Regions from separate parts of the Psychrobacillus sp. FSL K6-4615 genome, predicted to be linked through region 2. Evidence: predicted binding sites of a transcription regulator. Region 2 holds the regulator's gene; the other holds the start of a gene.

Region 1 (7,147 bases), 150 kb from region 2:
TTCTTTGTATTTTGTTGCTAGCTCGACACCGATTTCTACGTGGCTACCTTCCACTTCATGGTCAATTGCTTTCCCAATGTCATGTAGTAACCCTGCACGTCTTGCAAGTGTTACATCTTCACCAAGCTCTGCTGCCAACAACCCTGACAAGTAGGCAACTTCTGTGGAGTGTTTTAATACATTTTGGCCATAACTTGTACGATAACGAAGTCTACCTAGAATTTTCATAAGATCTGGATGTAAATTATGAATCCCCATATCGAAAGTAGTTTGTTCTCCAATTTCACGAATTTGTTCATCTACTTCTCTTCTAGACTTTTCTACCATTTCTTCGATTCGCGCCGGATGAATTCGTCCATCCTGTACCAGTTTTTCAAGTGCTAAACGCGCTGTTTCTCTTCGAATTGGATCAAAACCTGAAAGAATTACTGCTTCTGGTGTATCGTCAATAATTAAATCGATACCAGTTAACGTTTCAAGTGTACGAATGTTTCGACCTTCACGTCCTATAATGCGACCTTTCATCTCATCATTCGGCAGATTAACTACAGAAACAGTTGTTTCAGCAACATGGTCTGCAGCAAAACGTTGTAACGCAAGAGAAAGAATCTCTCGAGACTTTTTATCGGATTCTTCTTTAGCTCTAGTTTCCGATTCCTTTGTCATCACAGCAATATCAGTAGTAAGCTCATTCTCTACTTCCTGAAGAATTATTGACTTCGCTTCTTCACGGGTTAAAGTAGAAATTCTTTCTAGTTCTGTTTGTTGCTCTTTAACTAGTTCATCCACTTTGCGTTCTTTTTGTTCGATATGCTGTTGTCTTTCAGTTAGAGCATCATCTTTACGCTCAAGACTTACTTCTCTCTTGTTTAGAGCATCATCTTTACGATCAAGGTTCTCTTCTCTTTGTACTAACCGATTTTCCTGTTTTTGCAGTTCCATACGGCGTTCACGGATGTCAGATTCTGCTTCATTTCGTAATTGGTGAGCTTCATCTTTGGCTTCTAAAAGTGCTTCTTTCTTCAACGCTTCCGCTTCTCGCTTTGCTTCATCTATGAGATTAGCTGAAGATTGTTTTGCACCAGTCACTTTTGAATCGTTCACGTTTTTTAGATAAATATAACCAACAACGGCACCGACAATCAGACCAAGCAAAGCGGAGATGATAATTTCTGTCATTCGAACACCCCCTAATGCTATACTTTTTAGTTTCAGTCGGCACGTATATACAAAACCATATACGTAATGCCTATAATCATTTAATAATAAAGAAATTATACAATTTTAATTGTATAGATGTAGAAATACTCTGTCAAGGAAGGGAGGTATAATATATATAAAGTAGGACAAAATAGATAGATGTTTGTGCAAAATTCCATTCAAATGAATTTAAACACAAGCTTTTATAAGATCAAAACTTGTTTCTATCCTTTTAGAGGTGCTTAAATAAGCCATTTTCTATTTGATAATGTTACTAATTTTATAGCCCGAGATGAATGACAAGTCATTTGAAACGGAAATTATAACAAGATTATTATTTATCCAGAAGGAACTAGTCTACAACATACAATTTATATGTTTTCAAAAAAAGTCTCTCAAATGAATGAGAGACTTTCTGTCTTGTTATTACTTATCCTCTAATAATAATTCAAATTCTTCGTCTTCGTCCTCTTCAATGTCATGTGCACCAATCGTTAAAGACCCTGCTGCCATTCCAAGAGATTCACGGATTTTACCTGTAATTTCTGCTTTAATAGCAGGATTCTCTTTTAAATATTGTTTTGCATTTTCTCTACCTTGTCCTATACGTTCCTCATTGTACGCATACCAAGAACCACTTTTTTGAATAATGTCATATTCAGAACCAATATCAACTACTTCTCCTTCTTGAGAAATTCCTTCACCATACATAATATCTACTTCCGCAGTTCTAAATGGTGGAGCAACTTTGTTCTTCACTACTTTAATTTTTGTTTTATTACCCATAATATCTGTACCATGCTTGATTGCTTCTGCCCGTCTTACTTCTAAACGCACAGAACTATAGAATTTAAGCGCACGACCACCTGTTGTAGTTTCCGGATTTCCGAACATTACTCCAATTTTTTCACGAACTTGGTTGATGAAAATAGCGATTGTGTTCGATTTACTAATAACACCAGAAAGTTTACGTAATGCTTGAGACATTAATCGAGCTTGAAGACCCATATGAGAATCTCCCATTTCTCCTTCAATTTCAGCTTTAGGTACTAAAGCTGCTACAGAGTCAATTACTAGTATTTCAATTGCACCACTACGTACAAGTGCTTCTGCAATTTCAAGTGCTTGTTCCCCTGTATCTGGTTGAGATAAAAGTAATTCATCAATATTTACACCTAGTTTTTGTGCGTAAACTGGATCTAATGCATGCTCCGCATCGATAAATGCAGCTTGCCCACCAGTTTTTTGTATTTCTGCAATGGCATGTAGAGCTACAGTTGTTTTACCTGAACTCTCTGGACCATATATTTCAATAATACGTCCTCTTGGGTATCCACCTATTCCTAGTGCAGCATCCAATGCTAAAGAACCACTAGAAGAAGTAGAAATTTCAAGATTTGTCTTTTCTCCTAATCTCATAACAGAACCTTTACCAAATTGTTTCTCTATTTGTTTTAACGCCATATCTAATGCTGCTTTACGATCATTATTAGCCAATTAATTTCCTCCTCAAAAGAAATGATGATGTTTTTTATTTCTATCCTTACTATACTCGGTCTTTGAGAAATTTACAAGAAAAAAGCGAACGTTCATTCGTTTATTTTTTACGTCTATTTAATTTTGAGTGTGAAAAACGGCTCAAAATTGGATTTTGGGCCGTTTTATTGATCTAAATTAAATTTTCGATAATGTTTGCTCACGCAGTAGTCGTATTAGATAATAGATTGTAAATTTCACTGTTCTAATTCTGTTCGTGTTTCGTAAACCTGAAAGATTGAGCTTATAGGTCACTGGCTTCAAATCCCCTAATGCAATTCCAATCCAAATCGTGCCAGCAGGTTGCCCTCCATGACCATCAGGACCAGCAGCTCCAGTAATACCTACACCTATATCGGTTTGAAATTTTTCTTTTACTTTAAGTGCCATTTGCTCTGCACATTCACTTGAAACAACGCTAAATTTCTCAATAATAGCAGCATCTACACCTAGTTGGTTTATCTTCACGTCTTCTGTATAAGTGATCATCCCACCAACCAATGCTTCCCCCATTCCCGGCACTGCAGCAAGTTCTGATTGGAAAAGTCCTGCTGTCATGCTTTCAGCTGCTGAAATAGTCAAGTCATTTTCGATAAGTATTTCTCTAAGTTTCGAAGGTAAAGAGTCATTATTATATCCATAAACAAATTTACCAACTCTGTTTAAAATTTCAGCTTGTAATGCTTCAATCTTTTTCCAAGCCTCATCCTCCGAATTACTCTTTGCTGTTAATCGGAGTGTAACCTCTCCATCAGAAGCAAGGGGTGCAAGCGTAGGATTCGTTTGGTTATCTAGGAGATCTTGGACTTCTGTTTCTAGCTCGGCTTCCCCTATTCCATAGAACCGAATAACATGGGACATAATAACATTTTCATCTAAAAGAAGCTTCGGTAATAGTGGCTTCGCTTCAAATTGGAACATAGGCTCCATCTCTTTTGGTGGACCAGGAAGTAGCATATATGAATGACTATCGGTAGTTAGTAACATACCAGGTGCCATACCATGTTTGTTTTCTAATACGGTGCTTCCTTCTAAAACAAGTGCTTGTTTTTTGTTGTTATCTGTCATTTTGCGACCCATACGTTTAAAGAAATCCTCAATATAGATGATTGCATGATTATCTAGCACTAAGCTCAATCCTAAATGCTTGGCAATAGTTTCTTTTGTTAAATCATCTTTTGTTGGACCTAACCCACCTGTGAATATGATTAAATCCGCACGTTTTTCTGCTATTTTAATCGATTCTACCAACCTATCCGCATTATCTCCTACAACCGTATGATAATATACGTCCAACCCAATCTCTGCTAGCTGAGTAGATATAAAGCGGGCATTTGTATTAGAAATCTGACCTAGTAATAATTCAGAACCTACTGCAATAATTTCTGCTTTCATAAAGAACCTCCTTCCTACTTAGAATCTAGTAACACCTTGCGATTCAAATAAAAGTAATCCCACCCAGACCATACAGTGAAGAATAAACAAACGTAAAGCATGATCATATCAAAAGGAATATGGAACATTTCAAAGAATATATTACCCAATAATAGGGAAGAAATCGCAACGATTTGAGTCCACATTTTTATTTTGCCTAGTTGATTGGCTGCGACTACCTCGCCTTCATTCGCTAATATTAATCGAAGGCCAGTTACTGCAAATTCACGGCTAATAATTAATATAACTACCCATGACGGTGCCATTCCAAACTCAACTAAAATGATTAGAGCTGCAGAAACTAATAATTTATCTGCGAGAGGATCAAGAAATTTCCCCATATTAGTAACCAAGTTATACTTTCTCGCATAGTATCCATCTATAAAATCAGTAATCGAAGCAATTATAAAGATAATTGCACCTACTAGATGTCCAACTGGAATTGTTGCTCCCAGTAGTGTAATATCTCCCCAATTGAAGTCTATAAGCATAAAAAACATAAAAATTGGGATTAAAAATATACGGAACAAAGAGATTTGATTTGGTATATTCATTTTCATAAAAAATAACTCCTTTCAATATCAAATAAAATAGCCATCATAAAGATGACTATTTGTTGAACTGTATTACTGCATTTTGAGTAATTTCTGCACTTTTAAACTCTACAACTTCATCATTTATTGTAACAATATTTCCAGGAGCGTGTCCAAGACGTATACGTATTTTCGATAATGCACTTGCATCAAATTCGTACGTTTCTCCAGCCTTTACAGATTGATCTGCAATAATTTTGTCGTTTTCATCCCTAATATTCAACCATGTAGTATTTACTGCGACCAATTTTACTAAATAGGTTTCCGCACCGGTTAAATTATAATTTGAAGTTACCCCTTGTAAATCGACGAAACTTAGCTGTTGTGTAGGTTTTGGTTCTTCTTCTACCTCTTCAACTGTTTCTTCTTCTTCTTTAGGCTCTTCCTTATCAGTAGGTTGTATATTTTCATTGTCCTCAAATGTTGGCTTGTTCTCTTGTGTTAGCTCATCACTTGTTACAGTATCTTCCGGCTCATCGGCCCTGTTTTGGAATAAAAACCACGACATTATGATAATTGCGATAACAAAGACTACTACCATAATCATTGGGAAAATCTCCATGATTTTACTAGATGATCGGCCTCCTAATGCTCTTCTAGAAGGAGTTGTAGGAATACTCTTCGTTACATCCTCGTTGGATGGCGAAGGGATTTCTGATTTATACGTTTCTAATAATTGGTCTCCATTTAATCCAACTGCCTCTGCATATTGTTTAATAAATGCACGAACATAAAATGCACCTGGCATACTTGCATAATTTCCTTCTTCAATACCTGCCAAGTACCGTTTTTGAATTTTTGTTATTTCTTGCAAATCTTCAATACTATAACCTTTTGCTGTTCTCGCTTCTTTTAAGCGAGCCCCAAGTTCTGTCAACTAAAACACCTGCCCGTTAAAAATTGAATCCACCAAATCCGCCAAAGCCAGTCATTCCTTTGTCAGACATTCCGTGGTTTTTTTCCATCATTTCATATGTGATTTGTTCGTCAGGAGTGTGACGAAGCTCGATAATATAATCAAAATCATCAATAGAATACTCCGAATGTTGGATGAACATATCCGGATGTTCAACAACTTTGATTGTTGGCATCCGCATCATTTCCCTGACTAATTGGAGATGCTTTTCATCGTTTGATTTTCTCGTTACAATTCCATCTAATATAAAAATATTACGATCGCTAAACTCATCCCCTGCCAATTGGTTTCTAATCGTTTGCTTAATCATTGTAGAAGACAAGAATATCCACTTTTTATTTGCACATACACTTGCTGCGACGACCGATTCCGTTTTCCCTACTCTCGGCATACCTCTAATCCCTATTAGTTTATGCCCTTCTTGCTTAAAGATTTCAGCCATGAAATCTACTAAGAGCCCTAGTTCATTACGCACAAATCTAAAGGTTTTTTTATCGTCTGCGTCACGCTGAATATACCGGCCATGACGAACCGCAAGTCGATCTCTGAGTTTGGGTTCCCTGAATTTAGTCAACTGAATCGTTTCCATAGTAGAAATAATATGTTCAAAACGTTCAATATTTTCTTTTTTCTCTGCTTTTATAAGCATACCCCGTCTGCCTTCATCTACACCATTGATTGTTACAATATTAACTCGAAGCATACCAAGTAAAGAAGAAATGTCACCTAAAAGTCCCGGACGATTAACTTGAATTTCATATTCAAAAAACCATTCACTAGCCATGTTATATCTTTCCCTTCTCTGTAGATGACGTTTCACTTCATGATTAGTTCTATCATATATGATTTTGTAGTCGAATAAAAGAAAAAAAGAAAAGAGACTGTAATACTCTCCTTTCTTTTACCCTTGCGCTCACTATTAAAACAGTAAGGAGGAAATTAAATATACCATCCTCCATTTACTCGAATAACTTGACCGGTTATATAACTTGCCTTTTCGCTCGTTAAAAATGCGACAGCATTCGCTATATCTTGTGGAGATCCCAAAATACCGGCAGGGATTTCTTCCAAAATCAGCTGACGAGCTTCTTCTTCAATATGGGTATTCATCTTTGTATCGATAAAACCTGGAGAAACTGCATTTACCCTTGTCCTCTGTAAGGCAACCTCTTTAGCATAAGCCTTTACAAGAGCATGCTGAGCGCCTTTAGCAGCAGAGTAAGCCACTTCATAAGATGCACCCGTATCTCCCCATATACTACCTACAAAGACGACTGAGCTACTAGTCTGTTGTCGAAGCTTGCTATTTAGTTTTCCTAATAAGGCCATAGGATGTTCTACATGCACTTGAAACAACAAACGAATCTCATCTATAGTAGTATCCTCTAATCCTTTGTAGAGGCTATGCCCTTGGGCAAATACAATTGCATTAAGCGCGAAGATGCTATCTACAATTTTTTCAATACAA
Region 2 (7,147 bases):
GAATAGATTGTTATATATATTTTTTGAAATTTTAGTTTTTTAAATTTGCACTAAATTGGTTAAAAGATATTATTGGGAGGCAAGATGTGTAATGCATAATAAGTTAAGTTATTCTAAAAAACACCCTATAATAAGTATCATACTTATTGAAGTCATTTTTTTACTAGTCGTTTTTATAGCAGGTGCAATCGCTACGATTAAACAATTAAGTTACAATACACCTATATTAATATCGTTCATACCAACAGCGCTATTTTTACTTTTTTATTTTTCATGGAAGAGAAAGTGGACTTATTATGGTTTTAAACGAGAAATGAAAAGAGCAAATTGGATACTGTATTTACCTCTACTGATTATTTTAATCGTATTATGCCTTCAAGGGTTTAGTTCCCAGCCGCTTGAAACGATTATTTTCTATGTTGGCTTTGCTATTTTAATCGGTTTTGTGGAAGAAAGTATTTACAGAGGAATAATGATAAAAATATTACTACCACGAGGTATTCTTCCAGCTATCCTGACTTCGAGCATATTATTCTCTGTCACACATATGCTTAACTTGTTATCTGGACAAAGTTTGGGGCAAACTGGACTACAATTGGCTTATTCTTTTCTAATTGGTATTGTACTAGCGCAATTATTTATTAAAACTGGCAACATTTTACCACTGATTCTGTTTCATAGCCTTCATAATCTAATTCAATTTTTAGGAAGCGGAGGATCTAGCGCAATTCTTGACACAATCGTGATTATTATATTAGGTGTCACTGCTATTTGGTTGTCATTATCTCTGAATAAAAAAAACAGATCGAAAACTTGATCTCATTAGTGAATGAATTATAAATAAAAAACAAACTAACCTTATTCTACGATTGAGGTGCTTTGAATTCTTCTATGATTCCACATAACGTAAAATTAACAAGTATCCTATCCGAATGACTGTACACGCAAGGGATCATGAGGATTACATTGAAAATGTATTCATAGTAAAAGCGTTGGAGCTATATGCTTCCAACGCTTTTTATGTATAATCCAATTGAGTTTCAGGTATCTCGACTTGTTTCTCACCTTTGGAAGCTCTGAATAAGCTATTTTATAAAATTTCATAGTGATACCAAAAACTAAATTGAATAGATTAGGTAGATTTAATATTGAAAATCAGAATCGACAATTAATAAGGCATCAGTTAAAAGATTAATATCTATGAGGATCTGTTCTTTAATATGTGTGAAGGGACATTTATAATAATCATCAATTAGATTATTTAATTCTTTATAAATTAATATCATAGTTAAATATACTCCCCTTTGAACTATATTACCTATTACTTATTATCTAACAAAACTAGTGTAAATGGAAGTGATTTGCATAAAATTTTAAGTGATAAAAATTACTCTACTAACAAACTGGAGAGTCACGGCGTTATTAATGCTTGACCCTCCATATGCATTTCTTATTAACAAAAAGAGTTTGTTCTTGAAAAACATAATTATCTTTTCGAGATAATGTGTAGTTTATAAACTAAACTGCCAATATGCTATGCACTGTAAGTTGTCCGAGATATCGACCGGGATTTGCGGAATATCCAGATACGGTTGGAGAAGTGACAGTAGTCTCAACTACAATTCGTCCAGAGTTGCCTAATAGGCCGATTGCTAGTAACGTATCCCCGGATGTAATTGCAACGTCCTGAGAGCTACCTGAGTTGTTACCTGAAAAAAGTGGAATAGTAGCAACTACGATTCCAAGAAGATTAACAACTTCTAGAGTTGCAGTTACAGAAGCCGTTTCGTTAGCTGCAAACGCAAAATAAGCGGAAAGAGGTAATGCTAGAGTGAGTAGTGGCAAAGTTCCAATATTAAAGATACTTTGAAATGTCACGGTTTGATTGGACTCTGTGTTAGGAGACCAAATATAAGCACTACTTCCATCTACTAAAGGTGAAACCATTGCTGGTAGAGTTGGTACAGCGGGTGTCGGAAGCGTTCCAGGTGGTGCAGCTGTATCTGCAATTACATTAGTATTTGCAGGGGTAGTAAACTCTTGAAGTACAAGAACCATATAATTCACCTCCTTATAATAGATTAGCCGTTTGGACGGCATAATATAATATATGTAATAGAAATTAGGAGGACTAGTCATTTTGATTGTCTCGTAAGAAAAAAGAATAAAATACTATTAATTTTGAAATCTAACATTACATGGCAAAACTATATAGTGTGTAACATTAATAAAAAAAGCACACTTCGTTAAAAAATAAGTGAGCTTTCTGTGTTTATATTTAACTTTCTTTTTTCTAAAATTCTTAATGCATCTTTCAACAGATTAATGTCAATCAAAATTTCTTTCTTCAAATAGTGGTTATTGCATCTATAATAATCATTAATAAGCTTTTTGAGTTCTTCTATAATTAGTTTCATAAATTATTGCCCCTTTATATAGTTATATAGGTCTACAGAAAATAATATTAATAATTTAACATATGCTTGATTATAAATATTAATACCCAAATTTACTCATTTCTAATCTTTTTACAATTTTTTAGGGAAATATGATGATTATTGACTATATGTTATTAATCATTCGAGCATTAACTAGTGAGAGGGATTGTTCTCTACTTATTAATAGGAGGGAGGTTATAAATTGTTTATTAGACCAAGCGAAGGAGAAATTACATCTCGTTTTGGAGAAATTCGAAAAAATAGTAATGTTAAAGTCCATAAAGGAGTTGACATTGGGAATGATGGTAGTCCGATTATAAGAGCATCTGCCAGTGGTAAAGTGACTAGAGCGAAAGTTATTGGAGGATATGGAAATACCATAACGATTGCACATACTTTAAACGGTAAAAAGTACGAAACCTTATATGCGCATCTAAAAACTATTTCTGTGAAAGTGGGACAAAGTATTAAACAAGGTCAACAAATAGGTATTAAAGGGAGTACAGGAAATAGCACAGGTATCCACTTACATTTTGAAATTCACATACCATCTTACGAGACAGGTCAGCCAAATGCGGTAAATCCTTTAAAGTATATAAGTGAAATAAATGTCACTGAAGTTCAGAAACTCTTAAATTCAGCAGGTTATAAATTGATAAATGACGGGATAGAGGGACCCTTAACTATTTCGGCTATTAAAGACTTTCAAAAGAAAAAGGGCTTAACAGTTGATGGGGTAGTCGGAACAAAGACTTTAGCTGCCCTCAAGAAGAAGAAGTAGTATTACTAGTTTACCAAAGCTACTAATTACTTATGTATAAAAATAAAACCCCTCAACCATTAAGGTAAAGGGGTTTTTCGATGATTTCAACGAAAATGTCCACTTTTCGTTGAAATATGATATCGGCTCTCTGTTATCTTACGTTTATTTGTCTATATTGTCAAGTTCGACAAAACTATTGAATATTACGGTAAACTCCAACTACTTTTCCAAGTATACTAACTGAATTTACAATGATAGGTTCCATGGAAGAATTTTCGGGTTGCAGACGGAAATAGGACTTTTCCTTGAAGAATCTTTTAACTGTTGCTTCATCTTCATCAGTCATTGCGACAACAATATCGCCATTATTGGCAGATTGCTGTTGTTTTACAACCACATAGTCACCATTTAATATTCCAGCCTCTATCATACTATTACCCATAATCTCTAACATAAATAAATTATCATCTGCAGTTCCAAATGTTTCTGGAAGTGGGAAGAATTCTTCTATATTTTCAATTGCTGTAATAGGGATACCAGCAGTAACTTTACCGATCAACGGTACATGAACCACATTGTGTTTTTCAGCAACGCTGCCCAAGCCATCCAGAATCTCAATAGCGCGTGGTTTTGTTGGATCTCTCCTAATTAAACCTTTACTTTCCAGTCGTGCTAAATGTCCATGAACAGTTGAACTAGATGCTAAGCCCACAGCTTCTCCAATTTCTCTAACGGATGGTGGATAACCTTTTTTACGAACTTCTTCTTTTATAAAAGCAAGTATATCTTCTTGTCTTTTAGATGCTTTTTTCATATGTTCACCTCTTTTTGAATAATTATCTCTATCCTTTTCTATCTTATTAATAGTATAACAGGGGAAGAACAGTAATGCAAACATAGGTTCTAATTATTGTTGACAAAAACAAACGTTCGCATTAATATTAAAATATACATTACGAACACACATTCTATTAGGGGGATTTTAAATGACCTGGATGAAAGAAAATTACTTTTTAACAATATTTGTAGCGTGCAGTATTGCATTTACAATGTTTATAATAATCTCGAATTCTTTTTCGACAGACGAGAGCCAACATATTAATATAGAACAAGGAGATTCTTTATGGGCTTTAGCACAAGAATATGGAACGAATGAAGATAAGCTAAAATGGATCGATAAAGTAATTGCGATGAATAATTTGCAAGACGGTCATATTAAAGCGGGGGAAGTTATTATTATTCCAGTCATTGAAAAAAGTTACCATTTCAATCATGATACGGAGATAGCGGGCGATACAAAGTGAAATCAGTTATATATTGTCGAGTGAGTACAGAAAAAGAGTCTCAAGAGACTTCATTAAAAAGGCAAGAGGAAGAATTGATAGAATTTGCAAAACTAAATAATTATGAAGTTGAAAAAGTATTTTCAGATCAGCATAGTGGATATGATATTGAACGCGAAGGCTTATTAGATTTACTTGACTATATTAAACAAAATGAAATTAAAGCGGTATTTGTACAAGATGAGACACGTATTGGCAGAGGAAACGGTAGAATGGCCGTTCTACATTTACTTCAAAAAATCAATACTTCGATTTATACGTTACAGGATAAAGGTGTCATTAATCTAAACGAAATGGATACTATGCTCTTGGAAATATTGGCGCTAGTGGAGGAGTATCAGCGGAAATTACACAACGCAAAAATTAAAAGAGGTATGAAAAAAGCAGTGTCTCAAGGATATAGACCGGAAAAAAACTTGAAAACAAGAGGTAATCCCGAAGGAAGAGAGAGAATAGACGTGCCATTAGAAGAAGTAGTTAGACTTCGTAATGCTGGTCTTACCTATGAAGAGATTTCGATGACCCTAAAAGGTTTGGGGTTTAATATTAGTAAAGCAACTGTCCATCGACGTTATATGGAGTACATAGAAACACACGGAGTGAAATGACTTGCACTCTGTGTGTTTTTTCCTTACCTTTATATAAGGATAAAGTGAAAGGGTGAAAAGAATTGTTAAGTAAAGAAAAATTAGCGAGAATTAGTGAGTTATCGAGAAAATCTAAAACTACAGGACTTTCCATGGAAGAAGCAAAAGAACAAAGCTCTTTACGTAAAGAATATTTGGAAACTTTTCGCTCTACTATGAGAGATACCATTGAAAGTGTAAAAGTAATTGACCCTGATGGAAATGATGTAACACCTTCAAAAGTTCAAGAAGCAAAGAAAGGAAAGTTTCTGAATTAAATTATCATTTCAAAACCATTGATAATACAGACATTCTTGTCTAAACTAGATATATAGCAAAAAATTTGTTTGAGAGGATGTCATTCATGTCATTACAATCCGATTTATTAGCAATTAATACTATTAGAACATTATCAATTGATGCAATTGATAAAGCAAATTCTGGTCACCCTGGTTTACCAATGGGGGCTGCTCCAATGGCATACACATTATGGACAAAGCATTTACGTCATAACCCAAGTAACCCAACGTGGTTCAACCGTGACCGCTTTGTGTTATCTGCTGGACATGGTTCTATGCTTTTATATAGCTTGCTTCATCTTGGTGGGTACGATTTACCAATGGAAGAAATTAAGAACTTCAGACAATGGGATTCTAAAACTCCCGGACATCCAGAGTTTGGTCACACTGCAGGAGTAGAAGCAACAACAGGACCACTTGGTCAAGGTATTGGTATGGCAGTCGGAATGGCAATGGCAGAAGCACATTTAGCTGCTACGTACAATAAAGACAACCATTCAATTATTGATCATTATACGTACGCATTATGTGGTGATGGTGATTTAATGGAAGGTGTGGCTGCAGAAGCAATTTCTTTAGCTGGACATCTTAAGTTGGATAAATTAATTGTATTATATGATAGTAATGATATTTCTTTAGACGGTGATTTACATAAATCATTCTCTGAAAATGTTGAAAAACGTTTTGACTCGTATGGTTGGAACTATATTCATGTAAAAGACGGAAATGACATTGAAGAAATTTCAAATGCCATTGAAAAAGCGAAGTCTCAAAATGACAAGCCAACGATTATTGAAGTTAAAACTGTTATTGGATTCGGTTCTCCTAATCGTTCTGGTAAATCCGATGCGCACGGTATGCCATTAGGAAAAGACGAAACTCTTTTAGCTAAAGCTGAATATAAATGGTTATTTGAAGAAGATTTCTATGTGCCAGAAGAAGTTTATGACACATTTAAACAAGCTTCAAACGTATTGGGTGTTGAAGAAGAATCTTCGTGGAATGAAAAAGTTAAGCAATATGAGTCGGAATTCCCTGAGTTAGCTGCAACATTAAAAACAGCAATTTCTGGTAAGTTACCGGAAAACTTTGCAGATGCACTTAAAACATACGAAGCAGGTACTTCTCATGCAACCCGTTCTGCTTCAGGTGAAGCGATTAATGCAATTGCCCAAAACTTACCTTCATTCTTTGGTGGTAGTGCTGATCTAGCCGGTTCAAACAAAACTACTATGAAGAATGTAGGAGATTTCTCAGCTGACGATTATGCAGGGAAAAACATTTGGTTTGGTGTGCGTGAATTTGCAATGGGAACTGCTTTAAATGGTATGGCTTTACACGGAGGACTAAATGTCTTTGGTGGTACATTCTTCGTATTTAGTGACTATGTTAGACCTGCAATTCGTTTATCTGCCTTGATGGGTCTTCCAGTAACATACGTATTTACGCATGATAGTATCGCAGTTGGGGAAGATGGACCAACTCATGAACCAGTTGAACATTTAGCTTCTTTACGAGCAATGCCAGGTTTATCGGTAATCCGCCCTGCAGATGCAAATGAAACAGCGGAAGCGTGGAAATTAGCAGTTTCATCTAAAAATAACCCAACAGTTTTAGTCCTTTCTAGACAAAACTTGCCAACACTAGATCATTCAGTAGAACTAGTAAGAGAAGGAGT

What was found. The regulator LexA, encoded in region 2, represses DNA repair genes until DNA is damaged. The targets are predictions, from matches to a motif close to CGAACATATGTTCG.
Region 1: recA (recombinase RecA) is a predicted target of LexA. The motif match lies at 2,783-2,796, and genes of this name have one in related genera.

The regions. Positions count from the first base shown of each region.
Region 1 is NZ_JBBOYQ010000001.1:1,331,543-1,338,689, reverse strand. It holds gene rny (ribonuclease Y) at 1-1,179, opposite strand, end outside; gene recA (recombinase RecA) at 1,627-2,697, opposite strand; gene MKX53_RS06300 (competence/damage-inducible protein A) at 2,875-4,131, opposite strand; gene pgsA (CDP-diacylglycerol--glycerol-3-phosphate 3-phosphatidyltransferase) at 4,146-4,724, opposite strand; gene MKX53_RS06290 (helix-turn-helix domain-containing protein) at 4,780-5,640, opposite strand; gene MKX53_RS06285 (DUF3388 domain-containing protein) at 5,657-6,463, opposite strand; gene ymfI (elongation factor P 5-aminopentanone reductase) at 6,619-7,147, opposite strand, start outside.
Region 2 is NZ_JBBOYQ010000001.1:1,483,537-1,490,683, forward strand. It holds gene MKX53_RS07095 (CPBP family intramembrane glutamic endopeptidase) at 92-817, shown strand; gene MKX53_RS07100 (hypothetical protein) at 1,519-2,058, opposite strand; gene MKX53_RS07105 (hypothetical protein) at 2,247-2,417, opposite strand; gene MKX53_RS07110 (peptidoglycan DD-metalloendopeptidase family protein) at 2,641-3,219, shown strand; gene lexA (transcriptional repressor LexA) at 3,395-4,015, opposite strand; gene yneA (cell division suppressor protein YneA) at 4,188-4,505, shown strand; gene MKX53_RS07125 (YneB family resolvase-like protein) at 4,502-5,152, shown strand; gene MKX53_RS07130 (DUF896 domain-containing protein) at 5,215-5,448, shown strand; gene tkt (transketolase) at 5,535-7,147, shown strand, end outside.